One region of the Lysinibacillus canaveralius genome, then DNA from elsewhere that is predicted to be linked to it. Evidence: riboswitches for the same ligand, from Rfam matches in the RefSeq annotation. Region 1 holds a riboswitch; each other region holds the start of a gene.
The links. Region 1 has a riboswitch for cobalamin ahead of AA0Y26_RS13215 (glutaredoxin family protein). Riboswitches for the same ligand answer to the same signal wherever they lie in the genome.
Positions count from the first base shown of each region.

Region 2: it holds a riboswitch for cobalamin, as region 1 does, so the genes downstream of both, AA0Y26_RS10845 (class I SAM-dependent methyltransferase) here and AA0Y26_RS13215 (glutaredoxin family protein) in region 1, are expected to answer to the same signal.
Region 3: it holds a riboswitch for cobalamin, as region 1 does, so the genes downstream of both, AA0Y26_RS02105 (ABC transporter substrate-binding protein) here and AA0Y26_RS13215 (glutaredoxin family protein) in region 1, are expected to answer to the same signal.

Region 1 covers NZ_CP154840.1:2,586,129-2,596,471, forward strand. Annotated here, with positions in the region: gene nrdF (class 1b ribonucleoside-diphosphate reductase subunit beta) at 1-304, opposite strand, end outside; gene nrdE (class 1b ribonucleoside-diphosphate reductase subunit alpha) at 292-2,385, opposite strand; gene nrdI (class Ib ribonucleoside-diphosphate reductase assembly flavoprotein NrdI) at 2,385-2,750, opposite strand; gene AA0Y26_RS13215 (glutaredoxin family protein) at 2,747-2,971, opposite strand; cobalamin riboswitch at 3,248-3,429, opposite strand; gene AA0Y26_RS13220 (bifunctional metallophosphatase/5'-nucleotidase) at 3,594-5,057, shown strand; gene AA0Y26_RS13225 (hypothetical protein) at 5,639-5,785, shown strand; gene AA0Y26_RS13230 (hypothetical protein) at 5,944-7,458, opposite strand; gene AA0Y26_RS13235 (sigma-70 family RNA polymerase sigma factor) at 7,451-7,978, opposite strand; gene AA0Y26_RS13240 (DegV family protein) at 8,180-9,025, shown strand; gene AA0Y26_RS13245 (methyl-accepting chemotaxis protein) at 9,149-10,343, opposite strand, start outside.
Region 2 covers NZ_CP154840.1:2,151,060-2,161,402, reverse strand. Annotated here, with positions in the region: gene AA0Y26_RS10900 (DUF1835 domain-containing protein) at 36-1,070, shown strand; gene AA0Y26_RS10895 (hypothetical protein) at 1,262-1,735, shown strand; gene AA0Y26_RS10890 (DUF2653 family protein) at 1,723-2,016, shown strand; gene AA0Y26_RS10885 (phosphoribosyl-ATP pyrophosphohydrolase) at 2,139-2,462, shown strand; gene AA0Y26_RS10880 (hypothetical protein) at 2,551-2,808, opposite strand; gene AA0Y26_RS10875 (CbiX/SirB N-terminal domain-containing protein) at 3,089-4,306, opposite strand; gene AA0Y26_RS10870 (hypothetical protein) at 4,319-4,447, opposite strand; gene AA0Y26_RS10865 (hypothetical protein) at 4,474-4,674, opposite strand; gene AA0Y26_RS10860 (ABC transporter substrate-binding protein) at 4,674-5,654, opposite strand; gene AA0Y26_RS10855 (ABC transporter ATP-binding protein) at 5,641-6,435, opposite strand; gene AA0Y26_RS10850 (FecCD family ABC transporter permease) at 6,439-7,476, opposite strand; gene AA0Y26_RS10845 (class I SAM-dependent methyltransferase) at 7,460-8,329, opposite strand; cobalamin riboswitch at 8,496-8,674, opposite strand; gene AA0Y26_RS10840 (cobyric acid synthase) at 8,667-10,145, opposite strand; gene AA0Y26_RS10835 (cob(I)yrinic acid a,c-diamide adenosyltransferase) at 10,145-10,343, opposite strand, start outside.
Region 3 covers NZ_CP154840.1:396,508-406,850, reverse strand. Annotated here, with positions in the region: gene AA0Y26_RS02130 (sigma-70 family RNA polymerase sigma factor) at 523-1,086, shown strand; gene AA0Y26_RS02125 (DUF4179 domain-containing protein) at 1,083-2,123, shown strand; gene AA0Y26_RS02120 (cob(I)yrinic acid a,c-diamide adenosyltransferase) at 2,193-2,753, opposite strand; gene AA0Y26_RS02115 (adenosylcobinamide amidohydrolase) at 2,759-4,231, opposite strand; gene AA0Y26_RS02110 (FecCD family ABC transporter permease) at 4,232-5,230, opposite strand; gene AA0Y26_RS02105 (ABC transporter substrate-binding protein) at 5,223-6,170, opposite strand; cobalamin riboswitch at 6,430-6,611, opposite strand; gene AA0Y26_RS02100 (acyl-CoA dehydrogenase family protein) at 6,673-7,821, opposite strand; gene argS (arginine--tRNA ligase) at 8,005-9,672, opposite strand; gene AA0Y26_RS02090 (DUF1934 domain-containing protein) at 9,675-10,100, opposite strand.

The DNA of each region.
Region 1 (10,343 bases):
ATTTTGCATGAATTGCTTCAAAGGCTGCAAATACCGTAAGTACTGCCTTTTCCTGCAGATCAGGAGCAAACTTGGCAATTTCATTCATTCCGACATTAGTTTGTAGAGTGTCCAGCAGCGTTAGACCGCCAAACACTTTCTTATACGTATCTTGATGTTCGAATGTCTGCCACTGGCTAATATCTTTACTGACGGCAATTTCCTCAGGAAACCAGATTTGCTTCCATTGCTGATCCCAAAACACCTTTGCCAGCTCCGATGTCGGGGCATTCCAATTGACTGCTTCATAAGCTAAATTTGACATGCTACACACTCCTCTAAAGATTGCAGACGCTGCCGCACATAATAAACCGATTTAATGCCTTTCATCCAGGCATAGATATACACTTTCGCGAGCTGCTCAGTCGTCCATTGATCCGTTACATACAAGGTCATAGAAATTCCTTGGTCTACATGCTTTTGCGCAGCGGCGTAGACATCGATCAATTCATAAGGATTCACCTCATATGCTTCCGTATACAGATGCTTATTATCATTATTCATAAACGGCATCGGATAGATTGTTCGACTGTCTGCATAATCTCTGATTTCTACTCGCTCTGTACAAGGTGCCATAGAAGCGGTGCTGTTACGGATATAGGAAATACTGCCTGTCGGAGCAATCGCCAAACGGTATGCATGATAAAGACCATGCTCCATTACTTCCGCTTTCAATTCGTTCCACATCTGTGCAGTAATGAGCGGTACAGAACCTAGAGCGTTTGTTACTTTAGAAGAGTGAGAGGTTACTTTTTTATCAGTATACTGATTAAAATACTCGCCATTAGCATATTCACTATCAGCAAAACGGTGGAAAGTCTGCCCCTTCTCTTTGGCAATTTCCATCGAAGAGCGCAGCGAATAGTAATTCACAGCCTCCATAAAGGCATCTATAAAGGCAATGGAATCTTGTGAACCATAAGGAATACCTTCTTGTACAAGGTGTCCATGAAGATTCATAACACCAAGGCCAATTGAATGCATTAGCCGGTTCGCCTTTGCAACAGATGGTACATTTCGAATATAAGTCATTGTTGAAACATTCGTTAATAAGCGGATGGAAGTGTCTATTAGCTGCCCAAAGTCATTCACCTTGGTAGCCTTATGAATATCAAGCGAACCAAGATTGCAAGACACATCTAGTCCATATTCATTAGGCTGATCTTGATCCGTAATAACACTTGTCTCCTGCACTTGAAGGATTTCTGTACAAAGATTTGACATCTTCACCCGGCCAATTCTCTTTAAAGGATGCGCCTTGTTTACATTATCATCAAAAATTTCAAATGGATAACCGGATTCAAATTGCGCTTTTTTTATTTCTGTATAGAGCTTTCGGGCATTAAGTCGCTTAATCTTACGGATATTTGGATTATCGAGCAATTCATAATACATTTCACTCATCGACAGCTCGGACATACGTTTTCCATATTCTTTGAAAATATCATATGGGCTGAAGAGAACAACATCCTTATCACGCTTCATTAACTCAAAGAAAATACCCGGAATAATAATGCCTGTTGATAGAGTTGCCAGACGGATCTTATCATCAGCATTCGGTTTTTTAGAGGAGATGAAATTTTCAATATCCCCATGGAAAATATTCAAATAAGCGACACCTGAACCGTTTCGCTGTCCTAATTGATTTGAATATAAGAATGAGTTTTCGAGCAGCTTCGCTACCGGAATGACACCGCTTGCTTTGTTTAAAATTCCTTTGATAGGATCACCTAGCGGGCGAACATCTGTAAGGTTTACTCCTACACCTCCCCCAAGGCGTGACAGTTCCAGACAATAGCCGATATTCTCCGCAATGCTGTTCATTGTATCGTCCATTGTCAGCTTGAAGCAGCTAACGAGTTCGCCTCTTGCCTTCTTCCCGCTATTCAGGGCAGTCGGTGTAGCAGGCTGGTACGCTTCCATCATCGCTTCTACAGCCTGTTCCGCTAATGTTTCATCACCCTGCGCCAAATAAAGAGCAATAATAACAATACGGTCTTCATATTTTTCCAGTATTTCCTTGCCGTCTCTGCTCTTCATAGCATAGCCTTCATAAAATTTACTTGCGCTCATAAAGGAAGAGAAACGGAATTTGTAGCTATATGCTTTTTCATACAAACTCTTAATAAATTCAAAATTATATAATTCCAAGAATTCGCTCTCATAATAGCTTTCTTCTATTAAGTATTTTAGCTTGTCCTCCAAATTAATGAAGTGCCGCATTCTTACATTCACGTCTTCAAGGAAATAACTGCGTGTCGCTTCCTTGTCCTTTGCAGTGTCAATACTGCCTGTCGTAGCGTATTGATTCAATACTTCATTGTTCAACTTTAAATATGTTTTCATTACACAACCTCTTTTACTTGTTGATGATAAAACTGGATAATTTTTTCGTAATCCTGGGGGTAGCCTCTTAAATCCAGCTTGCAGACAAGTGGTATTCCATATTCTGCAGCCAATTTATCACCGGCCATCCCGAAAACATGATGACCGAAATTACTATTGCCACTAACGATTACGCCCCTGCAAAATGAATTGTTCTGCTCCATAAAACGGGCCACTTGAAATGGGATATCGCCTAATCCATCTGTATAGGTGAACAGTAAAAAAGGAGTTCTAAGCTGCATTCCATCATTTATCTCAATATTCGGTAAATTGAGTTTAGAAACCACAAAGGATACATTTCCCGTTCTGCTGGCATAGACAATCACTTGCTTATCTGTCCGATTCTTTCCAAAATAGCTGGGACACTTCCAATTAGTTCATCATTCACTTGTAAAATCGGTACTGAGGAAAATCCGGCCTCCGTTACTCTTTGCATAGCTTCTTGATTATGATCTAAATTGACTACTTCTGCCTCTATTCCTGCTTGTACAAGCTCCGATTTGACCCAAAGACACTTTGGGCAGACTGTTTTCGTGTATAACTTCATGAAACTCATCCTTTCTTATTCATTATGCCTCGAGTAATTGTTTTGGGAATGTGAGCTTAACATCACATCCTATCACCACTTGGAGGCTTTTACTTTTAATAGTGCACAGTAGAGGAGCAACGAAAAAGGTGCCTTTATCCGTATTTGCCCCGCTGCTTACATTAGTGGGTATCTTCGGTTGAAACAAGCCGAACATAAAAAAAGCTACCTCCTAAAGAGATAGCTAGAAATGGAAACGTAAAAAACCCGTCTCCATTTCTCAATCCCCGAAGAAATGTAAAGTCGCTTTATTCAGGCAGGTCTCCTGGCTTTGCTTCATTCTTTGATTCCCTTCCCATGCATTAAGCACAGTGGCTACGAATCATCGTCGGCATTCACAGTTGCGGGGACAGCGCCGGAATCTAACCGGACTTCCCTTTTAAACTACATATAGTAGTACCTGGATAAAACTAACACAATATATTGTTTTAAGTAACTGAAGTCAGTATAGCATAGTCCCTTCCGAAATGTAAAATGTAAATTTCACTTTCCCTTCTAACATTAGAAATTTCATGCAAAAAATACAGATTCCATTTTTAAATTCATGCATTATGGTACGATATTCAAAAACGCGGGTGACTTTATGTATCTTACTATTTGCGTTACAAGCGATCTTCACGGGCGGCTGGACCGTTTTCAAAAAATAGCGCAGCACATTGAACAAATAAAGCCTGACATTCTTATCGATAACGGCGATTTTCTGCAAGGAAGTTTAATAACTTATTACTACGACCATGTAAAGCCCGGGCCGCACCCAATGATTGCAATCGCTAATAATCTTGGCTATGATGCAGCCGTCTTTGGGAATCATGAATTCAATTATCCATTAAAAGAAGTAGAATTCATGAGGAAACAATGCGAGTTTCCCTGGATAGCAGCTAACATTGGAAACTTCGCAAAGCCGTATGTCATAAAAGAGATCAAAGGAAAGAGAGTGGCGATCATTGGCATCGTTACACATGTTACCCCTTTTTGGGACGAACATCAATATACAAGTGATCTTCAATTTTCAGAAGCCTTTACAGCTGCACGCGATTGGGTTCAATATGTTAAGAAAAAAGAATATGCAGATGTCGTTATTCTTAGTTACCATGGCGGCTTCACAAACCATCCTAAAACCGGTGCTCCATTTGCAGAGAATGATGGAGAAAACCAAGGAAATCAGCTGCTTGATATTCCGGAGGTCGACATCTTAATCACAGGTCACCAGCACCTGGAAATCTCTTGTATTGTAAATGGAATTCCTGTTATCCAGCCTGGTGCAAACGGCTCTTGTTTCGGCCATATAACATACGGACTTAATGACGAGAAGGCACTCGATGTACAACTACACCATGTTACAGCCATCCCCGAATGCTATCCCAGCGAAGTAAGCAGATGGCTTAAGGAGCGGATCGGTTATACGGAAGTAGACTTTCGTTATGAAGGAATGCTTGCTTCCCGGCTTGAGAATCATGCGTTCGTTGATTTTATGCACGATATCCAGCTAGCGGCTGCTGATGCCCAGTTATCCGTCGTCGAATTATCTTATCACGAATACGGAGGGTTCACTGGTGCTATTACCCATTTTGATGTTTTAAAAAACTTTTCACGTCCAAATACCTTGAAAGTATTAGAGCTCACAGGAGCGGATATTAAGGAAGCACTCGAACAATGCGCGGCTGTGTTTGCAGTGAATGCGGATGGAGATATAGATTTTTCCTTAAATGTACACCCTGACGTGCTAGCTCCCTATGTATACGATTTTTGGGGCGGCCTCGATTATGAGCTATTAATAAGCGATCCAGTTGGATCTCGTGTAAAAAATATGCTCTACGATGGTAAACCTGTTACAAATGATATGACGTTTAAAGTCGTGATGAACAGCTACCGCGCAACAGGTGCCGACTTTCCTATGTTTCGAAATAAGCCCCTGCTGGAAGAAACGAAAGAGATTGTACCCGAGCTCATCATAAAATACATCAAGGATCACCCCCCTTTGTCACACCGGGAGCACGGGCGTTTTCAAGTCACAGCTGGAAGAGCAGAGACTCCCTCCATCTATTAAATCTTCTCATTCCATACATGCTTAAAGCGGGTGTCTGAAAGTCGTAGAAGGACAAGTATATAAACTATATGAGCCATATTCGTAATGGATCTTGCCAATGAAGATACATCTGTCCAGAAAACTTCAACCTATCTGGACTTCAGTGCAAAATAGCTACTTAACTTTATGATAGACATACCTTTTATTATTTAAAAATACATCATTTTCTATTAAAAAGAGAGTGTCTTTTTGACACTCCTAGGCTGAAGACAAATTCAAAGAAATTTGAAATTGTCTTCAGTCTTTTTTCTATTTACAATACATAGTAAGAAATCGTCGATTTCCACTCTAGGCGCTACGCTTACCACGGGCACGGCCTCAGCCTTCTCCCTCGCTGCGCTCCGTCCGGGTGCTTCGGGCCAACAGGATGTTGGTCACAAAGGCGTTGTCACACGATGTGACAACGCCTTTGTTCCTTTCGTCGCACATAAATTCGCTGTTCCCGTTGGTGTCTTCTCGCCTGCCACTTCAATCGACTTGTATCAGCTACTGAAAAAGGGTGGCCCTTCTACATTTCCTACTATTTTGAGGTGATGATAATTATGATGACGAATAACCAAATCAATGAACGCGAACAACTTGAAATGCTGACAATTGAGCAGCTTATACCAAATGACCATCTGGTCCGTAAACTGGATGCTGCCATGAATTTAAAAAAGCTTACCACTTGGACATGGCAAGTTTCCTAATATGAGATGAAAGCGTCTCGTAGAGGCGATTCACAAAGAAAACTCAGTTGAAAATTACATTCAACTACCTACGAAAATGACAAAATGCCTTGAGAGTCCGTCCCTCAAGGCATTTTGTCTTCACTCTGAGAGCGTCTTTTTGACACGCCTCTTCCCTGCTAATATATTGTTGATTTAAACTTCACTTTCCAGCCACCATCCCTTGCCATTTCCCATTCAAATATTTCTTTTCCAGTTTGGGAACTTTCCACAATTAACTTCTCTTCTATTATATTAAATTCAGCCGTTTCCAACATATAGGCATAGTAGCTGAAGTAGTGCTTCAGGTTATCTTGTTTGATTTCTTTAAAATAATTCTCCAGTCTTTCATAGGAAATATCACTTGTCAAAGCTTGCGCTGTTTTGTAATCAGCTTGCAGTAAAGCATACAGTTGGACTCTTGCTACCTCTTTTGGAGCAGCTTTTGCCGCAGCAGTGTAGCCTTTTTGTTTTACTTCTTCGTACAAAGTCACTTCTGCAGAAGACCATGACGTTTCAATGTCGGCAATGGAATAGCCAAGTACCTTTCCGATAATCTGATCTTTTTTTATATATCCTTGCACACCATCACTCAGCCAGTTATCAGGATGGACGAACAGCTCATCTTCTGCCATTTGACCATAGTCGACTGTTTCGCTAGTCTTGTAATCAGGATAGCCCTCTGCCCTTGCCCAGCCATAGGGTTCAAGAATACCTATTTCATTAATTACAATAGAGCTTTCTTCTTTTTTTACAGAAACCCCATGACTTCCCATCTCATTTGTCGCCTGAATGCGAACGACTTCCGGCCCATCTCTTCCTTCTACCAATACAACATCGGTAAAATTAAAAGCATTCTTTTCATAATAATCAGGGTCAACTACAATGTCGAATTGGGAATATTCCTCTCCGTACACATGCATCGTATCCTTCTCATAGGAAAGGATATAATCGTCCCCTACAAGCTCATAAACAATTGGCAATTCCGTTATGATATCTGGACGTGGAACTTGTTCTGCTCTCTTCTTCACTCCATCCTTTACTAAATAAACAGGTGTTCCTACTGAAGGCACCAAGGCAACCCATATTTTATCTCTGTCAATTGTAAACAATTCTATTTCTTTTTCTCCTACAATTATTGAGTCTGTGCCATCTTTCAATTTACCAGCAAAAATGACTTCTCCATTTTCACCGTGATAATCTTCATAAGTCCAGTTTAGAGGCTCTTCATTCATTTTATCGGCTCTAATACCAGCCCCCCCTGACAGTCCAAATTCCCATTCATTATCCTCATAGATCATATATTGAAAATAATACACCTCACTTTCTCCCTGATCATAAATACCAACAATAAGGGCATCATTTTTTTGATTAAAAGACAGCTTGACATGCCGGATATCGACTTGCATATTATTGCGCTCTTTCTGTAAAAACTCTTCGTATGCAGCAATGGCACCTGCCTGAGAATAGCCTTTATCCACCTTAAAACCATTCATGACAAGGAAAAAACAAACGACTGAAAAAACTGCCACTGCTCCAATCGGCACCCATCTATACCTCTTTTTTTGAGTCATCTGCAGCACCTTCTTTTTCTTTTCATCGGAAAGTCTTAGTTCTCCAAAAATCTCCTGCTGCTCCTGTTTAAATCTATTCATGCGATAACACCTCCCACTCCATTTCACCAAGCCGCTCCTTTAGCATGGCTCTTGCTCTTCTAAGCCTTGTTTTCACAGTATTTTCAGATAGTCCTAAAAGTTCTGCAACAGCAACACTCGTATATTCTTCATAATAAAAGAGCAATATTACCTCTCGATAGATGATGGGTAACTGCATGACATGTTTTGTCAGTTCTGTTTGTTCGATCGATGCAATCAGCCTTGCCTCTATTCCTTTTTGCCGGTCAGCTTCTTTCTTTATTAGTAGGTTAGAAAAAATTTGCGTTTTATTTTTCCAGCTGCGCAGATAATCATGGCATGTATTGATGGCTATTCTCGTCAAATATGTTTTCACGGTCGCCTCTTCACGAAACTGCCCGTATGACTTGAAGAATTTGATGAAACTCTCCTGCACCAAGTCCTCGGCGGTCGCCCAATTCTTCACATATGTATAACTAACTTGCAGCAAGTAGCCGCTATATGTATCCATTAATTCATTCATTTCTCTATTCGATAGCATGTGCTCACCTCACTTATTGCCCCTTTGACGGTAGAGTTCTCCCTATAGTTTCACAAATCCCAGAAATTGTATTGGTCTATTTCAAATGGTAAACTCATATAGATAGAAAGGTGCATTTTTTTAAAGATATGACAAATGTAAATTGACTTACTTGCAAACTTTTTTACAATAGTATAAGTATACATACAGGAGGCGATGGAATTGAAGATTTTTACTGATAGCGCATGTGATTTGCCAAAGGGCTATTATGAGGAACATCAAGTATCCTTATTTCCGCTGCGAGTCCATGTGAATGGACAAGAATACGATGATGTATTCGGTATTGACCCAGCGGACATTTACAAAGCGATCGCGGCAGGTGCCCAGCCGAAAACATCACAAGTGTCTCCGGAGGCCTTTTATAATGCATTTGAAGAAGCAGCGAAAAATAAAGAGGAAGCCATATATATTGCATTTTCTTCACCGCTATCCGGCACATGCCAGACAGCAATGATGGTACGTAATGAATTGCTTGAAACATATCCCGATATGAAGCTTGCCATCATCGATACGAAATGCGCGTCACTTGGACAAGGCTTTGTCGTAAAGGAAGCCGTAAAACTCCGTGACGAGGGAAAGACCTATGAGGAACTGATCGAATTACTACCAAATTATGCCTCGAAAATCGAGCATCTCTTCACGGTTGCTGATCTGGATTATTTGGCAAAAGGCGGACGTGTATCGAAAACAAGCGCGTTTGTAGGCGGACTTTTGAATATTAAACCTATTTTGAATGTGGAAGACGGAAAATTGATTCCAATTGAGAAAATAAGAGGACATAAAAAAGCGATCAACCGTATGATCGATATCATGGCAGAACGCGGCGGTGACTTCTCAGAAAAAGTTGTGGGCATTTCCCACAGCAATGATGAGCAGCTTCTTGCTGACGTAAGAAAGGTAATTGAAGAACGTTTACAGCCTAAGGCAGTTGACGTGACTAATATTGGCGCAGTTATTGGGTCCCACGTAGGTTCCGGGACAATTGCTATTTTCTTTACAAACGATTAACAGTCAAGCCTGCTGAAGGTTAAATCAGCAGGCTTTTTGATTCCCTATAACTTCTCCAAATCTAGCTGCCTATGCTCGATTAGAAAAAAAGCATGCAAACTTACAGGTCTGCATGCTTTCATTTTATACTTTAAAATTATCCACCATTTTCTCCAGGAATTCTGACTCTGCCGTCAGCTGCTGGGATACAGCGCTAATTTCCTGTATGATGCCTACCTGCTCTTCAATTGTCTCCGCTACTTTCGCCGCATGGCTGGCCGATTCGCTGGATTGTTCGGAAATTCCAATCACTGAAACAGTTACTTCTTCTACAGAAGCAGAGATTTTATCAACTACTGAGGTCGTTCCGCCAATTTCATCTGCTATTTGATCAACAGCCTTTTCAATTAGTACAAATGTCTCCCCAGCCTGCTTAACAATTGCCACACCGCTTTCAGAGGCCCTCACACTTTGCTCAACAGAAGCCGCTACCTGTGTTGTTTCGTTACGGATTTCATTCGTTAAACGGTGAATATGATGAGCCGATTCCTTCGACTGTTCAGCCAGCTTGCGCACTTCATCAGCCACTACTGCAAATCCTTTTCCATGCTCTCCTGCCCGTGCTGCTTCAATCGCTGCATTTAACGCTAACAGATTCGTCTGATCTGTAATATCTGTAATGAGCTTTGTCATTTGCTGAATTTCATTTGACTGTTCAAGTAATCGAGCAATCATTGTTTCTGTTATGTTTGTAGTAGAAGATATTTCTTCCATTTGACTTTCGATTGCATGAATGGATTTAATCCCTCTATCAGCTAGGTTTTTCATTCTCTGCGTATTTAGATGAATGTTTGAGGTAGATTTGGCCATTTTCTGCACAGCATATGTTGTTTCCTTCATCGAATCGGCACTGACATTTGCATTTTCGGCTGATGTCTTTGCATTATTTGATAACCGGTCAGCCAAATCAGCCGTTTGTTCGATATATGTAAGTGCCTTATCCGAATGGGTAGCTAAATCCTCGCTTGAACTCGAAAGCTGCTGGGTATTCTTTCTCATTGTTTGAATAAGAGTCGTAAGCGATTCTTTCATTCTGTTGAATGATTCAGCAAGCTCTTTCACTTCACCTGTCGAGCTTGTCTCAACATTCTCCTTTGTTAAATCACCTGCAGCAATGGTACTGACTGCCTGCTGCAGTTTTTGAATTGGGGCGCCAATCACCTTGCCCATAATAAATGCTGCTGAAATCGAAACTATTATACATACAGCAACAAGCACAATCGTCATCCAAATAGCCATTCTTGCCTCATTTTTTACTTTATTGTTCATCGTCGTAAAC
Region 2 (10,343 bases), 440 kb from region 1:
ATTTCCTTTTAGATACTGGGGAATCTCGGGTCGTAATGGTATATAGATTAGTATCACCAACCTATATAACAACAGCAGCGTTTAGTCTATCAGGCAATAGCGAATTCTTTTTTCTTAAAGACGGCGAGGATCTTGAAACATTCCAGCATGAAGGCAAACAGCCAGCAGCATCCTACAGTATCATTCTTTCTGAAGAACAGTTACGAACGATGGTCGACCGTATTAATTCCGCAATCCAGCTGGACAACAAGATCCGGTTTGATCCTTCAAACCCTATCGCGCAGCAACCCAATCATTTTCATCTCGTCGCCTCCGAATCCGATGCCGGCTCTCTTCGTGCTGCACTAGATAGATCTGACACCGTTATTCCCATTCCTGGCTATTTCGCATTTGGTCCATTATGGGCGGTGTTAAAAAAGGAAGGTCAAGCATACCGAAACGAATGGCTGTACGACCATATCAATTTGGAAATGGAGGTTGATGAATATGCGCAGCGATTTATCAACTCCCTGCGCCGGATTAGAGATATACCTACAAGTGTAAAAATTTACATATGGTACGGTTCCAATGCAGAGGAACAAACAATGCTGCGCTTCCTGATCAATTTATTAAAGGAATATAACAATGACATTATTTTGATTGATACCAACATAAACGGACATTTAAGCACCGGACAACTTTCCTTAAGCGATATGCAGACACTGTTCAGTACACAGCATAATAATGAACCGGTAAATTCAAAAGAACAGCTGCGGCTGCAGCGGGAATGGCATGCGCTTTCTGAAAGCAAGGCGGTGCTGCGTGTTTGGCAGGATGGTGTTTTAATAGATTCACCGGAAGATATTTATGATCATTTACTCATTGCGGCAATTCGAACACTCCAAAATGAGCAGGAAACATCTGATTTCATTCAAGTAACAGATGTTGTTTTTCACGTATTTTTCAATGCAGATACCTTCATCAACACATTATTCCTTGAATATAGAATTCGGTATTTGATTTATACAGGGGTACTGGCAGTTAAAGGGGTACCAAAATCTATGAGACATTACCGGGTCAAATTGAGATGACAGCACAGAAAAAAGGTACTTTCGTTCTCTAGACTATTACAATTACCATAACAAACTGCTTAAGTATTTCTTTCGTTATTTTTGAAACTTTTTTGATACTTGTCCGTATACATATATGGAAGGTAGCAAAATAGACTTTTATGTCTGTTTTGCTATACTTAAGTAATAACTATCTAAGATGGAGGCATAATATGAAAAAATTTGCAGCAGTATTTTTAGCATTTACCCTAGTATTTTCAAGTGTAGGTACACTATTGCCAATGTTTGATGATCATCAAGTGGAAGCAAAATCTTACAAATCGGGTAAAAAAGGCTTCAACTCAAACAACAATAATTCAAACATTCAAAGAAACAATGATGATACAAACACGAACAACAATGGCACTGTATCAAACAGTAATAATACGAACAACAAAAACACTGCAAATACTACAAATCAAAAAGGCGGTTTCTCAGCTGGCGGCTTGATGAAAGGTTTATTCATTGGTGGACTAGCTGGTCTATTATTTGGTAGTCTTTTCAGCGATTTAGGAATGATCGGATCAATTCTTGGCTTCCTGATCAACGCTGGTGCCATTTTGTTAGTTGTCTTCCTTATCGTGAAGCTTGTTCAAAAAATGACACGTAAGAAAGAAAAAGAGGCTAATAATGTATGGAAAAACTAATATTGCAGGAGCAGGACTTAATCAATGCAGTGTGCTTATTTCATGCTCGTTTCAAGCAGACACAGCCGGAATTAGTCGAGGTTGAGCTTTGCTATGATGATGCAGTTGGCTATACAGCAGAAGCATTTGTTAACGGTGTAATGGATGAATACAAGCAGGCAAATTTCATCACGGCAATTCGTCTCTATATTGACGAGCAGCTTGGCAAGGATTCGATGGCTGCACGCATTAATCTTGATATAGATGATGAACTGGGTATGATTGCAAATATCGAATGGTAATACGAAAAGACGTCTTCGAGGCGTCTTTTTTTTGTATGGAAAAGTAGAGAATTTTATAGATAGAGAATTAGACACAGCTGCACTTTTCTTGTGGTAAAATGCTGTTATAAGGAGGTATGGCGATGACTGAACTAAATAAACTAGTACGTGATAAAGTCCCTTCTCTCGTAACAAAAGATGGGGGCAGCTACTCATTAAAGCTGCTTTCTCCATTAGAGCACAAGCATGAAATAACGAAAAAACTATTTGAGGAATTAGAAGAATATCATGAAGCTAACTCAAAGGAAGCGGCGATTGAAGAGCTGGTCGATATGGTCGAACTTATTTACTCCGCTCTAAAGCTGCACGATGTTTCAATTGAAGAATTCGAATTAAAACGAAAAGAGAAAAAGAAGCTAAAAGGAAGCTTCGAAAAAGGAATCTATTTAAATAGCATTTCACAATAAAATAGGTGACAGCTAGCGACTCATACCGCTTGATAGCCTCTAACGTGTCCGATAAAAAGAGTTCAAAGGTAACTTCGCCTTTGAACTTTTACATAATGGAATCAAGCATCACATATTCTTTTGTCAATGTCTTCGTATCTTTTAAATAATAATATTTTACATTTTTAATAAGCATTTCGAGAAAAAAGCCCATTTCCGCCCGTGTTTCCAATGGCCATTCTACTAACGCTTCCAGCCCTTTTGTTGTAGGAAACTCATACAGACAATCTAACACTTCCTGCCGGTCGAACTTCAATAAATAATACTGCCCACTGCGAAGCTTCGCCAGCAATACGTACCGCGACATATACAATCCCCCTCTATTATTTTCTATTATTCTACATGATTCGAGCCGAAAACAAAAGAATCTTTTCCAAAATATGATTGTAAAAATTCTATTTTTACAAATTTATGATTTTATAGGAGCATTATACTTTCATAGACTATGTACCTGCCACTTACTTGATCATTACGGGGCGAAAACAAAATAAAATCTGCCACGTCTCATAGTAGTGGGCAGATTTTATCTTAGATGAAGAGTGATAATTAAAAATCTTCATTTTTAATGTTTCATATTACTGATTCCATTAATGATGGTGATGGTGGTGTTCGTAACCGTGCTCTTCTGCATACTTTCTAAAATTCTCAAGATCCTGCATCCCCGTAGACGTACCGTTCATCGCTTGCTCGGCACGTTCAATCAGTACATGCTGAAGTTTTGGATGATAGCCGAAGTAATCAGCAATCTGAATTTCTACGAGTGGATATCTTACTTGATAGCTTTCCCGCATTTTATGCATACGCTCCATCAGAATTCCTGTAAATAAGAAATATGGCAGCATGATTATTTTTTTCGCTCCAAGTCTTACACAACGGTCCATTCCTTCTTCCACTGACGGTGTTGTGACGCCCATAAACGCACTTTCCACCCATCGGACATCTAGTTTTTCCCAAAGCAGACGTGTAATCTTGTAAAAGTCTCCATTTGCTTCCGGGTCACTGCCTCCTCTTGCAACAAGAAGAATAGCCGTATCTTCATGCTTTGCTGTAGTATCAAAGCCTACCTCCGACAAGCGCGTTTTAAGAATTTCAAACACCTCATCATGAATCCCGATTGTTTGTCCGTATGTAAATGTAACATCGGGGAAGTGCTCTTTTGCATGTTCAATCTCTGCTGGGATGTGCATTTTAGAATGTCCCGCATGGAGTAGGATGATGGGAATGACATGGATCTCCTCAGCCCCCTTTTCAACACAAAGCTCAATGCCGTCTTCAATGTTTGGGGAAGCAAATTCTAAAAAGCAAGTTTCGACCATAATGGCCGGGTCAACTAAGTAGCTCGTACGTTTTACAAATTGTCTTACTTCCTCATTTCCAGCTTCCAGTTTACTGCCATGCCCAACAAATAAAATTGCTTTTTTCATCGCTTCTTGTTTCCCCCTTCTTTTTCGTTTTTTCAATTTTGATATCCCTTTTGTATAAGCTGGGGACACTTCCGACAGACCGTTTTCCGTCATACTGTAAATAACATGTGCGTCATCTGCCTCGTCATTGACGATATCACGGCCAACTTGTTCTTCAGGAACGCTGTACCATTTCCCCTCCGGATAAGCAATAACAACACATTTATCCCGGCAGCGCCCGTTGCATCTTGTTCTGGACGTGTGAATTGATTCATCCAGCTGTTGTTTCGCAATTTCATCTCTTATCGCTAAAGTGATTTCTTCCGCTCCAGCACCCATACATGTACTGCCGTTACAAATGAGCAAATGCTTTTGCATACCTTGTAAATTCCAAGTAGTCATACCCTTCCTCCTCTATACATGTAATTGCTTTTTATGCTCTAAACATTCAGCCAATTCAGGATGGCGTTTAATATATACAGCAAACGTTTCAATCTCGCTTGATTCCACTGAGTAACGCTCAATTAATTTTTGAACAAGCACGAGCACAAAGGCTTCAGGAACTTTTTTTACCAGCAGCTCCCCAGGCTTTGCATGTCACCCATTTGAACAGCACCTGCCGTAAGATCCACATATCCATCATGATAAATCAGCGTTATATCATCATAGACGGCGTTATAGCATGCTGAGTCACCGGCGTTAAAGCCAATGCGCAGCCTCTTTTTTGAGGCCATTCCTTCAATAGATTGCAGCAGTTCATTGATTTCCATTAGAAGCTGCCTGGATAGAAGCCTTTTGCTAAAATTTCAAGAGCTTCAGCGACACGTACACCTTCAGATGCTGCTGAAAGCGGGAGGATGACAAAGCGTTCATTTTGCACAGCAGGTGTTGTGCTTAACGCTGGGTCGGCCTTTAAGAATGCGATTTTTTCTTCAGCTGTTGTAGAACCATAATCAATCACAACAATAACCTCAGGTGCACGCTCCACTGCATCTTCTTTAGATACAGTTGTCCAGTTTCCTTCAACATCTGCAAAAATGTTGGTACCGCCTGCCATCGTAATAAGCTCATTCATAAAATTTTGTGCAGCAGTGAATACTTCTGTCTCCCCGCTGTCAAATACCAACACCGGCAAATCCTCTTTTACTTCAGGCAGTTTAGAAGTAATCTCATCAACATCTTTCGTCATTTGCGAAATAAGCTCTACCCCTCGCTCCTCCACTCTGAAAATTTTTGCGATATTGCGAATATCCTTATAAATATCTTCAAGGCTCGGCGAGGCCATAACGGATGACGATTGTAAATATGAATGAATCCCAAGTTCCATTAACTCCTCACGAGAAGCGATACTTTTTTCATCGAAAGCACTGCTCCAGCCACCATATAAAAAGTCTGCTCCGCTTTCGATTACCTGCTCCTTTGTCGGATATTGCGCTGCAAGTACAGGGACTTGTTCATATGCTTCTTGCAGCGGTTCATATATTTCATCATCCAAATAAGCAGTGCCGACCATCGAATCCTCAAGTCCTAAAGCCAGCATGATTTCTGTCACATGCTGATTTAAAGAAATTGCCTTTGTCGGTGCCTCCTTGTATTCCTGGTCCATGCCTTCATTCGTAACAAGAACCGTTTTGGAGGACGTTTCTTTGTCTACACTAGCAGCGGCGTCCTTTAATTCCTCTTCATTTCCGCATGCCGCAAGCAGGAGGATCGCTGCGAGGAATGCAAACCACACTTTATTCGCCTTCACCTATTTTCCCTTCTTTCCGCCTTTTCGAAATATATTGTATATGGGGTCTTTTTGTTTGTTGATCAGCTGTAATAACCGCATCTACTCGAAAAATTTCCTTTATTTTTTCTGATGTCAATACCTCTTCCGGTGTTCCGTGATAGTGGACTGCTCCATCCTTTAATACAATCAGTTCATCACAATAGGCAGCAGCTAAATTCAAATCATGCAGGGCTGCAATGATGGTAATTGGCAAACTATGAATCAAGTCCATTAATTGCAGCTGGTGCTCGATATCTAAATGATTTGTCGGCTCATCTAAAATGAGGACATCTGTTTTCTGCGCAAGTGCTCTTGCCACTGTCACCCGCTTTTTCTCTCCTCCGGATAAATTACTAAACTGACGATCTGCTAAATGTGTAATATCAGCGAGCGCCATGCATTGATCCACGATACGCAAATCTGCCTCTGTATCTCGGGCAAACAGCTTTTTATGTGGTGTACGGCCCATCAGCACAAGTTCCCTGACGGTAAAGTCAAAAATTACAGGTGATTCCTGACTGACGACCGCTACTTCTTTTGCATAATCTTTTTCAGGAATTTTCCATATGTCCTGCTCGTCCAATACGACGAGACCGCTCGTTGGTTTGAAATAGCGGTACATCATTTTTAGCAAAGTCGATTTCCCACTGCCATTTGGGCCAATCAAGCCGATGAAGGATCCCCTTTGAACCGAACAGATGATGTCGTTTAAAATTTGCTTGCCCTGTATTTCGTATGAAACATGCTGTACATCAAACATTCTCTATTCACCACCCCCAAACGAATAACTTTGTTTGCGAAGCATCCAAATGAAGAAAGGACAGCCGCATAATGCTGTTATAATCCCAATCGGCATTTCTTCCGGTGAAATAACCGACCTTGCAAAAGCATCTGCACAAACAAGAAAAACAGCTCCAATAAGAGCACTCATAGGTAATACAAACTTATAATTTGAACCGACAATCATTCGAACAATATGCGGAATAATAAGACCGATAAACCCAATCGATCCGCTCACAGCAACAAGGACACCAGTTAATAATGAAACAAGCACAATAATAACGAATCGGAACTTTTCGATTGACAGTCCTAGAGTTGCAGCAGTTTCTTCTCCCATAAGAAGGGCATTTAATTGTCTGTAAAATATGTTTAATAAAATAAATACGGTCGCAAAAACAGCAATCGGAATGCCAATATTGCTCCATTTAGCTCCTGCCAAACTACCAAGCATCCAATGCATTACTGCCTTAATACCGCCTTCTTCTTTAGAGGTCATCAGCATAAAATTCGCAGCAGCAGAGAAAACAAGAGAGATGGCAATCCCTGCAAGCAGCAGCCTTACAACAGATGTACGTCCGTTTACACGTGCCAATAAAAACACGATGGATACCGCAAGCATGGCACCAGCAAACGCCGCGATTGAGAGCGCATACATTCCTAAAAAACTGAACGTCCCGAACAAAATAACAGAAGTTGCACCGACTGAAGCACCTGATGACACCCCTAAAATGTATGGATCGGCAATGGAGTTACGGACAAGGGCTTGGATCGCCGCACCGCTAATTGCCAGACCTGCACCAACGACTACGGCCAATATTACACGCGGAACGCGAATCTCCCAGATAATAATTGCTTGTGCACTTGTTGGCTGCACACCGATATCTATAGCAAAATGAGAAAGTACCACTTGCCATATGATGAGCGGGGTTATATCAACAGAACCAACCATGACAGCGGCTGTCATCGCTAGTATAAGCAGGACGAACAAAGCGATCATTACTGTGTTAAATCTTTTTTTCATGTTGGGTCATTCCAATAGATCGCTTTACCGGTGTCCAGGAAATAATCGCTGCGTAAAATTGATGGCGGTAACAATAGCCATCTTGTGTCTTTACAATAAATGGCTCGAGTGCCTGCTCGATATGTTTCAGCTCAAACGTTTCATCAAGTATTTTTTTACTTTGTGCTGTAAGCAGCTGCTCCTTTGTTTCATACGTATAAGTACGCACTAGAGAAAGCATTTGACAATCTGCATGGATCCCGAGCTGGTACAGCATATTCAAAATTTCGATATAATCTCTTCTGGGATATTTAACGGAATAGCCAAACTGTTCATCCAACACTTGATAATGCGGTTGGATTGGACCGGTTGTCATGCCAATGATCGCTCTTTTTTTCGCTAGTTCATTCATCTTCTTAAGGGGTTCGAGCATGTGGTACATCCTATAAAAGCAATTGACCCCAATCACAACATCATGCTGTTCAAGTTCTGCCTCTTCCCATTTTGCATGAACAAATTGAACATTTGACGATTCATCAAAATATTGAGCTAAATACGTTAGTACACTTTCAGATGCATCTACGCACGTTAAGGCAGCAGCATCTTCTGCCAATGGAAAGGTATAATTGCCCCATCCTGGACCAATTTCAATGACAGTATCAGGAGCTTCAATATATTGCTTTATTGCCTGATAAATCGGTACAGCATAGTCCTCTGTCTGCTTATATGATTTTTTCTTCATCGACTGGTTCCAAAACGCTTCTTCCAACGTATCATCTACCATGCGTTGCGGCATGTTGCCATGCCAATCATGCATGCCCTCCTGCCAAATTTTTTCAAAATCAATGGCTAATGGTCCCTTCAAATGTGCCACTCCTTTTCTAAACACAAATATGAACAACAATGATTACCATCGGTTGATTGTTCACTGCCTAGTTCTCTAAACACTTGCATAAAAAATCATGTAGACAATGAAAAATCTACATGAGGAAAAGCAAGCACTAATATATGCAGTACAATGCTTCCCATAATCCCGTGGGTACACTTCGTGTCTATCTGGCAGGTCTCCTGACTTCACATCATCGCTAAACAAATCCCTTCCCGCAGTTGCAGTGGTGCTGATTTGCTGCTCCGTTTCACAGTGGCGGGTACCGTGGTGAACTTTCATCACACTTCCCTTTTAAGTAGTTCTCACTACACCAAACGACATGTTATGTAATAAATGAATAAATAAGTTCCATGTTTAGATGCTGGCGCACGTGCCGATCAAGCATTTCATATGCCTGCTCGCGGCGCTCTTCTTCTGCTTGCACTTGACCTTCAATTACTGTTAGACCCATTTCTAAACGAATGTTATTAAAATAATTTCTCGTAAACTGCCTGTTATGGAAAATGCCATGCAAATATGTGCCGATAACACGGTCATCATCACTTCGCACACCATCCGTACGTCCATCGTGCAGCTGGACAAATGGCTTGATTAAGCGTGTTGCCTTTGTACGGCCTAAATGGATTTCATAGCCTGTAACCTGTTCACCTGATGAAAGTTGTCCCGATACTTGCACTGTTTGCTTTTCAGGTACGAATACCGTTTCCAGCGGCAGCAGTCCCAGCGTTTTCGTTACTCCGCCAGCAGCTTCAACCGCTTGTTCATCAACCAATGTCTCGCCAAGCATTTGATAGCCGCCGCAAATTCCGAAAATGTAACTGCCGTTTTGGGCGGATTTATGAACAGCTTTCGCCAATCCTGTCTTCTCGAGCCACTCATAGTCTTCTACCGTATTTTTTGTCCCGGGTAAAATAATGACGGTCGGTCTTTTCAGTTCGGCTACGGATTTTACAAAACGGACACCTACATGCGGTTCATCCATTAACGGGTCAACGTCCGTAAAATTTGAAATACGCGGGAAGCAGATCACAGCTACATCGATTGAAAACTCTTCTGTTTGCGGTTTTTTTAGACGCAGGCTCGATAATGCCATAGAGTCCTCCGCTTCAATTTGAACATCGATATGCGGGATGACACCCAGGACTGGAATGTTTGTGTATTCCTCAAGCCATTCAACCCCGCTATCAAGCAATTCTTTCATGCCCCGGAATTTATTAATGATAATTCCTTTAACGCGTGCTCTCTCGTCGTCATCTAACAGCATCAGCGTCCCTACGAGAGAAGCGAAAACACCGCCTCGTTCAATATCAGCAACCAAAATAACAGCTGCATCTGTCTCGTGGGCCATACGCATGTTTGCGATATCCCGCTGCTTCAAATTAATTTCAGCTGGACTTCCCGCTCCTTCAAGAACAAGAATATCGTACGAATGGGATAAACGAGTTAGCGACTCTCTTACCTTTGGCATAAGCATTTCAACCAGCTGCTCCCGGTAGGTCACTGCATCGATATTTGTAAAATGCTTCCCGTGCACGATGACTTCTGACACCATATCCCCTTTAGGCTTAAGCAGCACAGGGTTCATATCGGTTGTTGCTGCAGTTCTTGCTGCTTCTGCCTGCACACCTTGAGCACGCCCAATTTCACCCCCGTCCTCCGTTATATAGGAATTGAGTGCCATGTTCTGTGATTTAAAGGGTGCTACACGGTAACCGTCGTTCGCTAATATTCTGCACAGTGCGGTACAGATGACGCTTTTTCCCACATCGGATGCTGTCCCTTGAATCATAATCGCCTTCATTAGAATTCAAGACCTTTCACAGCTGTCCGGTCTTGGTCAGCGTAGTAATGCTTCGTCGGCTCAATTGTCGATACAAGATCTGCGAGTGCGATAACTGCAGAATTTGCTGAACGCCCTGTAATGACAACATGCATGTGATGAGGCCGGTTCTGGATTGCTTCCAATACTTCTGCAAGAGGGAGTACATCATCAATCGGA
Region 3 (10,343 bases), 2.2 Mb from region 1:
AAGCAAGACATTCAGCAGCTCCCCCTTCCTTTCACTGCCCAACGTCTAAACGCTTACTACGTAAAGTTATATTTCCATATTAATACTGTTAGCCTTATTGTAATAATGAATGAGCATTCAGTCAACAGTTTTCCTGCTAAACGTCAGAAAATTTCGCATAAAATTACGACGAAATTCTTTTTATTTAGAGAAATTAGGTGTTTTTTCGAGAATACCCTTCCCTTCAAAATTCCACATGCGCGAAAGCCTGCTAAAACAGCCGCTATATAAATGCCGTATTTTTTCTTTCTAATAGAATAGTCCAATAACTGGCTAATGTTTGCTGTGAAAAACTTTCTAATAAATCTTCTTCATTGATAAGAGATACATACAGAGCGTTTCGTTGTAATAAGTGAAAAAGCTTTTTCATTTTGACTATGTTAAACTTTGTTGTTGATTAAAAAAAGTACTTATGTTTGGATGACAAATTAAAAATCACCAATACTTTTTAACGTTGTCTCACTATAAATAAGGAGATCATCTATGAACTGTAATGAACGCAATTTTATAAGGTATCTGAAAAATGGTAATGAGGCAGCTCTGGATTTCATTATCACACGCTATGGCGGGCTTGTTCATGCCATCAGCTATCATATTCTTTCAGATTACGGCAAACATGCTGTGGATGAATGTGTAAACGACGTGTTTTTAAGCATCTGGCAAAATGCTGCTCAATTTTCAGGCGAGGCAGAAAACTTTAAAAAATGGATTGGTACGATTGCCAAGTTCAAGGCTATCGATCTATACCGGAAGCTTGAGAAACGACAGGCCCGGGAGCAAGCAGATGAACAACTGCAGGAACAAGCTGCAGCGTCCGACATTCAGCTGCTCCTGCTTGAGAAGGAACAGAAGAATACTGTGCTGTTAGCAATAAGTGAGTTACCGGAAACCGATCGGAATATTTTTATGATGAAGTACTTCCTTGAGCTGTCCAGTCAGGAGATTGCCGAGAGACTCGGCATGACAATTACGGCTATTGACAACCGGCTCTACCGCGGACGCAGAAAGCTAGCGCAGAATAAACAACTGAAGGAGCGACTCGTATGAAGGACGACTTACAAAAGTGGCTCGATCTTGATATCGAACTGTTAGAAGAAAAGCCGCTTACTGATATACAAACAAAAAAAATCAAACAGGCTGTGCTGGGAGGGTCTAAAAGAAAGAAACGGAGAATGAAAACTTGGGTGGCAGCTGCTGCAGCAGGTGTCATGCTTGTAACAACGAGCTACTTTACGCTGCCTTCGATTGCAAGCCAGCTACCGTTCATTCAAAATATCGTATCATTTGTCGATCAGGACTTTATTCCAGAAAAATATGAGGAACTATCTACTGTCATTGGGGATATTCAGTCAAGTAATGGAATCGATATGATGATTGAAAACGCTGTTTATGACGGGACAACTATCATGATTACATTTGCCATTAATACAACTTATGACTTGGGGGAATACCCTTTAATCGGAAATATGCCGGCCCTTAAAAATGCCAAGGCAAGCAGCATAGCTGGTGGGAGCAGTCTTAAAAAGATCAATGAAACAACATATATCGGGTTTGAAGAAGTAACCCCTCATTTTGATAAAGAAGCCCCTCAGGAAGCAATTGTACAGTGGAATCCGCAGTCTATAACAAACGGGGAAATCGGTTTGCCTATTGAGGGAGACTGGTCATTTGAGTTCAAAGTCCCTAGACTGGAGACAACGACGAAGACATTGGCAGAAAGCTCAGAGCTTGACGGCAGCAAATTAACGATTGAGTCGATTACTTATTCTGATTTAACGGCGGTACTGAACTACGAGTTTCAAATTGCTCCTTCCGTTCTTGCACAGTGGCCTCATTCAATGATTAGAATCACTGAGGCAACGGACAATTTGGGCAGAACACACGAATTGCATGGCGGCAGCGGTATTGTTTCACAAGATGGCCATGGCTATGATTTTACTCTTTCATTGTATACCCTATCGGAAGATATCACGTCGCTGACACTTACACCGGCAATCAATTATGTGGACGGCTCGGGTCTAGCAGCACCAACTGAAAAGATGGACCCTATTACCATTCAATTAAAGGAAGGGCCGACCAACTAGTATGGATAGCAAAAAAGGTGCCAATCGACACACCCGTCGCCGGCACCTTTTTTTGCTATTCTATCAATACTATCTAAATACGTCACTGCCTCTTATATATTCAATATCCGTCAACCCTAGTCGGAAGTTCACTACACGTGCAGCAGCAAATAAATAATCTGATAAACGGTTCAAATACTTTTGGACAACAGGTGATACATCTTCAATTTCACGCATTAATGTGACCGTCTGACGCTCAGCACGGCGGGCAACTGTTCGTGCCATATGCAACGTCGCTGCTGCTGGCGAACCTCCCGGCAAAATAAACCTTTTCAGCGGCGGTGCTTCTTCCGAAAGCTTATCAATCCGCTCTTCTAACACTGCAATCGGGGCTTCCGTCAACTTATAATGACGTTCCTTCATGACATTCGCCAAATCACCGCCGCCATCAAATAGTTCGTGCTGAATTGCTTCTAAATCTTGCAGAATATCTTCAAACAATTTCTTATCAAGCTCTGTCATCGCTTTGCCAATGATAGAATTCAGCTCATCGATTGTTCCGTATGCTTCCACACGTACATGATCCTTATCGACACGTCCACCAATAATGCTTGTTTTCCCTGTATCGCCTGTTTTTGTGTAAAGCTTCACATTCATCACCCGTTTCCATTTATTTTTGTCTGCTTATACTGCCTGATTGCCTGAACAGTTGTTTCAAATACACCCTGTCCGATCAACTTGCCCACTTCTGTAATGGGACCAGCATACGGCATCTCCTCTCCTTGCTGCGTAGCTGCAATTAACAGACTGTCCGTCGCTGTACCGGTCGCGATAGTGCCCGTATGAACATCTCGGATATCTTCCTCAGCAAGCGCTTTCGTTTTTGCTTCGGTTGCCGTAATCATTGCCTGGAAAAATGCTTCATCCGATAACTTCCCATTAATAATCACCCATGTATTAATTGTGCCAATATGAGTATTATCGTTGCGCTCATATGTGCGGGTAACATCTACCGCATTGCCGACACCAGCTGTTACTGCTACTGTAATACTGCAATGGCTGTTTTGGAAGGAACGAATGGCCGCTAACTTTGAGGCTACTGCTGTCAGCATGACGACCGTATTTGTTGGAGAAAACCCGTTGTCTTTCAAAAACTGCAGTGTCTCTCCCTTTACGTTGTCTATATTGTAATCCTCTGGAATGGACCTGTTTAATAATGTACTGTACCAGCCCATCCCAGCGTTATGCACAGCCGATGAAATGACCTTTAACGGCAAGTTTGTATCAAGCCGGACATATTCCTCCGCAATACAAAATTGCTCCGGCAAGACAAACGCCTGCCGTTCACCCGCCTGCTCGGGCATCATTGTAATCTGCGGCTTCGGTATTTCTGGATGGGCGTATGTCGATACTTCAGCTCCGTATACTTCAGCAATTTGTTCCTGCAGGACAACTTCATGCGGGTCCCCGTATGCCTTTACTTTCCCCTTTTCCATCAATAGGAGGCTATCGCAGTAGAGGGACGCCAGATTGATGTCATGAAAAATCGATACAACTGTCAGACCGCTTTCTGTCGCTTCTTTTCTAATCATATCCAAAAGCTGCTTCTGATGAGAAATATCAAGATGATTTGTCGGTTCATCCAGCAGCAGCACCTGTGAGCATTGTGCAAGTGCCTGGGCGATAAATACGCGCTGCTGCTCTCCGCCAGATAGAAATTCCATCATTGTCTCTCGGTACTGCGTGACGCCTGTCTGCCCCATTGCCCTTTCGACAGCCTGTTCATCTATTTTCGACCACGCAGAGAAAAATCCCTTCTGATGAGGATAGCGTCCAAGCGAGACAGTATCATAGACAGAATTCGAAAAAGCATTTGCATGCAGCTGGGGTAATACGGCCATTTTCTTTGCCAGCTCTTTGGGACTAAAGGATTTCAGCGGCTTTTCATCTATAGAGACACTGCCCGCAGTTGGTTCGATGATACCGCTAATCAGCTTCAGAAGAGTAGATTTACCACTGCCGTTTGGACCAAGAATACCAAGCACCTTTCCTTTTCCCACATTGAAAGATACGTCCTGAACAACCGGCACATGATTGTATCCACCTGAAATATGTTCAACCTTCAGCATTTATGCCATCCGCCCCTTTCGCTGTCTGAAGAAAATATAAGCGAATACAGGTGCTCCTATGAAGGATGTAATAACACCTACTGGCAGCTCGGTCGGTGCGATGACCGTCCGGGATACCAGGTCGCAAATGACTAGTAAACTCGCTCCATTTACTAATGCAATCGGAAGCAGATGGCGATGATCCGTCCCTACTATCATACGTACCATATGCGGAACGACCAGTCCGACAAACCCGATTGTACCCGAGACGGCGACTGCGGCACCTGTCAGCATTGAGCCGCCGATCAAAATAAAATACTTGCTTCGCTTTACATCGACGCCGAGGTATTTGGCACGCTCTTCCCCGTAGATCATGGCATTGAGTTCACGGCGGTTCAGCCATAGAATAATCGTACCGAGGATAACAAAAGGAATAATCATCTTCACGTAAGGCCAGCCTCTCATTGAGACACTGCCTAACAGCCAGCCCATAATCGACCGCAATTCCTCCCCCGTCAAGGCAATCATTAATGAAATGCAGGAGCCTAAAAATGAGCTGAATATGATACCGGTCAAAATCATTGTTTCCATCTTCATCGTGCGATCCACTATTCTCGCAAATCCCATGACAACCATCATCGTAACAAACGCACCGATCATACTAAAAATGGGCAAGGTGAAGAAACCCAATACTGGAACGGAAACACCGAAAAACAGCGTAAATACTGCCCCGACAGAAGCACCAGAGGATATGCCTAATGTATAAGGATCCGCAAGGGGGTTTTTCAACAGCCCCTGAAAAGCAGCACCTGCAATTGCAAGCGAGGCACCAACCAGCGCAGCCAGCATAACGCGCGGCATCCGGATATTCCACAATATACTATAGGCCGTCGGATTCGATTCCGCATCCCAAAGTGTAGAAAGAGGCACGGAGACCGAGCCAATCGATACTCCGCACCATATACTAACAAGCAATATAACGGCTGAAATGATATAAGCCGCTACATATTTTTTAGTCATTAAATACCTCTGGGTAAACTGCTTTTGCTATTGATTCTACGCCTTCAGCAATACGCGGGCCTTGGCGGCTTGTTGTGTCCCCGTCTACCACCGTCATATTATTATTTTGGACAGCCTTCATAACAGAAAAGGCTGGGTTATTTTTAATAACTTCATCGTTCCCTTCGTATGTGAACAAAAGAGAATCCGGGTCAGCGGCAACGAATTCTTCCGGACTATACATTGGCCATCCATCCTGCTTTACAGCATTTTCCACATTAATAACCTTCAGCATCTCATTCATGAACGTATTTTGCCCGACTACATAAATATCCGGTGCAACGCCTACTACCATAAAGGCTGTCTTTGGCTCAACACCTTCTAGTTTCTTCTGGATTTCCGCAAGCTTTTCTTTAATAGAGGCAATGACGTCTTCTGCCTCGGCTTCCTTACCTGTTAAAGCCGCCACCTCTTCAATTGTTTCGTATGTTTCATTAAAGCTGGCAGCATCCTCTACTACAAATACCTTGATACCTGAGTCCTCCAGCTGGCCGATTGCTCCCTCAAGTGCATACATACTTGATTCATGGGCAAATACCACATCTGGCTGAAGCGAAATAATCGTTTCTATGTTGAATTCGGTACCGCCTACCCGTGTTCTTTCATTTACCTGCTCCGGGTAATTGTCGTTATCATTAACACCGACAATCTCTTCATCCAGGCCTAAGCCAAATAAGATCTCTGTATTAGAAGGTGTCAGTGAGACAATGCGCTCCGGCGCTTCCTCTAATGTTATTTCTTTCCCTAGGGCATCTTCTACTGTTACCGGGAATGTACCTGCCGTACTTTCCTCACTTTGTGCTGTCTCATTTTGTTCCTTCGGTTCTGCTTCATCTCCACAGGCTATCAGTACACTGAGTGCCAGGATGCTCGTTGCAGCAAGCTGCCAAAATTTCTTCATTTTCTTTTCCTCCTTCTACTGTAAAAGGGCTCTGTTCCTACTAGTCGAACCGGCCCTGACTGGATCGATTTTTCCCTTAGAAGATACATCTCAACCAACATAGCTCAGGATCTTGCCTTTTCTTATGTGAGCCCCTCTAAAACGTCTGCTTTTCTATCCGCAAAAAAGCCCCCCGACTAATTCGAGAGACTTGGAAAAAGGCTAAAAACTACATGTAACGGTACACTTGTAAAAAGCCAGCTTTCCTATCCTCGTAGGTAGTCTTGGGATTTGTAAAGGCAGGTCTCCTGGCTTATGCATCAGCACCAATCTCCCCCTTCCCGATTGCTCAGTGGGCTATACAGATAGGCTAGCATTTACAGTGGCGGGACCGCGTCAGATTTGCACCGACTTCCCTTTTATCCTTGCAGACAGCAAGGAACCTTTACTGCTTATCAAATTATTCAACATGTCTTATTATAGCTCAAAACTGCTATTTGAAAAGGGGAGTTTTCTGAAAACTTCACTTCAATGCGCTGTCTGCCAGCTTCTGGATTGTAATATCATCCATTGGCGGATTGTGTAGACCTGCCCGTACATCACGATAATATCTTTGCAGCGGACAGGACTGCTGCAGACTCTTTGCTCCTACAAGCCGCATTGCTTTATCCACAATTATAAGTGCTGCATTTGTAACGATCGATTTTGCTATGCTTAATTCGTTCGTCAACTGATTTCTGCGCTCTTTGTCATCGTAGGCCTCCGCCGCCCCATATAAGGCAAAACGAGCCTTTGCCAGCTCTAAATCCATTTCGCCTATTAGCGTCTGGACATTCGGCAGCTGGGCAATCGTTCCTTTAATGCTATTTGGGGAATGCGTTTTAGCAAATTGTACAGCGTAATCTCTAGCAGCCTGAGCAACCCCTAAATACGTTGCAGGAATTAATAGCAGCCATCCATTGTTCGTTAAATGTGCCCGGTCAGAGGCAAGTTCGACTAATGCCTCCTGCGGAAGATGAACATTTTCAAGAACTAAATCATGGCTTCCTGTCCCCCGCATCGACAAGACATCCCAGTTTTCTTCTATTGAAACGCCTGGTGTGTCTTTGTGAATAAGGAAATAGCCCGTTTGCTGCTGTTCTTCAATCCATACGGCTGTCAGAAAATAATCGAGCCCATACGAGCCGGTCGTATAGTTTTTGCGGCCGTTTACAACCCACTCTTTACCATCATATATCGCTTCAGACGCTGGCTTTCCGCCACGTGCCGGACTTCCCATGGCGAATTCGCTTACGGCACGGTTTATAATGGCGCCGCTGTTCACTTCCTTGGCAAAGGCATCCAGCTGGTCTTCACTCCAATAACGATGTTCATACAGCTCTCCAACCATCATAAGTGTCCATGCAACAATTAGCGCTGTACTTCCATCAAGGCTCCCTAACTTTTCATGCACAAGCAATGTATCATAGACGCGATACCCTTCCCCGCCCAAATCCTTTGGAAGAGTGAGCTTTGTATAGCCGATCTCGCGGAGCAGCTGCAGATTTTCATAAGGAAATTGCCCTTCATCTCCAATTTGCGGGGCATATTGTTCAAATTGCGGTCGTTGCTTTTCTAATATTCCGTCCCAGCGAGCGTGTAATTCTTTTTTGTAAAATAATGATTTTGTCATACCGATCTTTCCTTTCATCTACAATCAAGGACTTTCTTTTATTGTCTCGTGAAAAGAAAGATTCTACAAGAAAAAAGGCTGCTCCCTTTAAAGGGACAGCCTTTTAATGTGGAACTGCACAGAGCTTTACCGTTTGTTGGAACAAAACTATCGTGTGCTGTTATGTTTGAACAATAGTATTACTTACATTTTTTCTGGCGCACTTACACCAATTAACTTCAATGCATTCGCTAATGTTGTCTTCACAGAAGTAATTAATGCAAGACGAGCTTCCGTTAACTCTTTATTATCTACATTGATAACCTTTTCTGCATTGTAGAAGCTGTGGAACGTCGCGGCTAAATCTTGAATATAGTTGGCAATACGGTGCGGTGTACGGTGTTTTGCTGCATCTGCCACGATTTGTGGGAATGCGCCCACTTTTTTCAGTACATCTTCTTCCTTCTCTGCTGTCAATAATTCAAGGTTTTCTAAGGAAGCTTCAAAGCCTTGTTCACTTGCTGAACGCAGGATCGAATTAATACGAGCATGTGCATACTGTGCATAATACACAGGATTTTCGTTTGATTGTGATACCGCTAAATCAAGGTCAAAGTCCATGTGTGAATCGCCCGCTGTTTTCACGAAGAAGTAACGTACTGCATCAAGACCTACTTCCTCAACTAGCTCACGCATTGTCACAGCATTTCCTGTACGTTTTGACATTTTAAACTTCTCGCCGTTTTTGTACAGCTGTACCATCTGAATAACTTCTACTTCCAATGTATCACGATCATAGCCAAGCGCTTCAATTGCTGCCTTCATACGCGGGATGTAGCCGTGGTGATCTGCGCCCCAAATATTGATCAGTTTATCGAAACCACGACGTAATTTGTCTTCGTGATAAGCAATATCCGGTGTCAAATACGTAAATGAACCATCATTTTTAATTAATACGCGATCTTTATCATCACCAAATGTTGTCGAGCGGAACCATGTAGCACCTTCTTCTTCGAACACATGACCATTTTCACGTAATTTTTCCAATGCCACTTCAATTTTACCGTTTTTATATAAGGAAGTTTCTGAATACCATACATCGAATTCTACACGGAAGTTTTGTAAGTCTTTTTGAAGCTTCGCAAGCTCCAAACGTAAACCATGCTCACGGAAGAATGTAAAACGCTCCTCATCGGACTTTTCCAGCATATCAGCACCGAATTCTTTTACAAGCTCTGCTGCAATTTCAATAATATCTTGACCATGGTAACCGTCTTCAGGCATTTCTGCGTCCATGCCTAATGCTTGTTTATAACGGGCTTCTAATGAATACGCCAAGTTATTAATTTGGTTACCTGCATCATTAATATAATATTCACGAGATACATTATAACCTGCAAAGTCCATTACATTACATAAAGAATCGCCTACTGAAGCGCCGCGGGCATGCCCTAAATGCAGGTCGCCTGTCGGGTTCGCCGATACGAACTCCACCTGTACTTTTTCACCATTTCCTGCGTTTGAGCGACCATAATTTTCTCCTTGCTCAAATGCCGCTTTTACTACGCCGGCAAGGAAATCTTTGCGAACCGTAATATTCATGAATCCTGGACCAGCGATTTCTACTTTTTCGATATCCGTGTTCGCTGTATCTAGATTTTCAAGAATTGCTTCTGCAATAGCACGAGGTGGTTTTTTTGCCACTTTCGTTAATTGCATCGCCAGGTTTGTTGCGAAGTCGCCATTCGCCTTATCCTTTGGTGTTTCTAGATGAATCGTCAGCTCCGCTTCGGCTTCTACTAGTCCTGCCTGGACAGCAGCCACAGCAAGCGCTTCTTTAATTTGTTGTTGTAATTGCTCTACAGCGTTCATTGCTATACCTCCGTATAATTTATTTCTAATGTATAATTCCCGACTGAAGACCCGTCGATGATTAACTCATACTGCGTTCTGAATTGACCGCCAGTCTCTAATCGTTCATAAAATAATTGATTTGTTTCCGTCATGAGGGGAATTAAGCCAAATTGGCTTTCATACCGCCCACGTTCCGGCTGTGTCGTATTTAACGGCAGCCGCATATTGACAGCGCCATTACGCATAATGAAAGCCTGATCATTTGTCAGCTTGACCGTCGTACGAATCAATTGATCGTCCTGCATCTCTTCATACCGTAAATAGTGTGTTCCCGACTTTTCTATAAAGGTCCCCTGCAGCCACATTTCATATGTTTCTTGCTCGCCCTCTGTTGGAATAATCGAGGAAACAAGTTTGATTTTTACATCAGTTCCTACATCGCTCACCGCTCGGACAGCCCCTTTATTTCAATTATATAACCTTCTTATTATAGGATAATCTCCTTAATTTAATCAAGGTGCAAACGAGGTGTATCCTGATTTTATGAGATGTTGAATAACCAGATCGTCTCTTTAATTTTCCAAGGCTTGATTCTATTATGAACAAAAAAGGAAGTGAACCCGTTTTGTTAGGCCACTTCCTTCTATTTAATATTTAGAGGTTCTAGTTGCTCGACGCAAACAAACTAT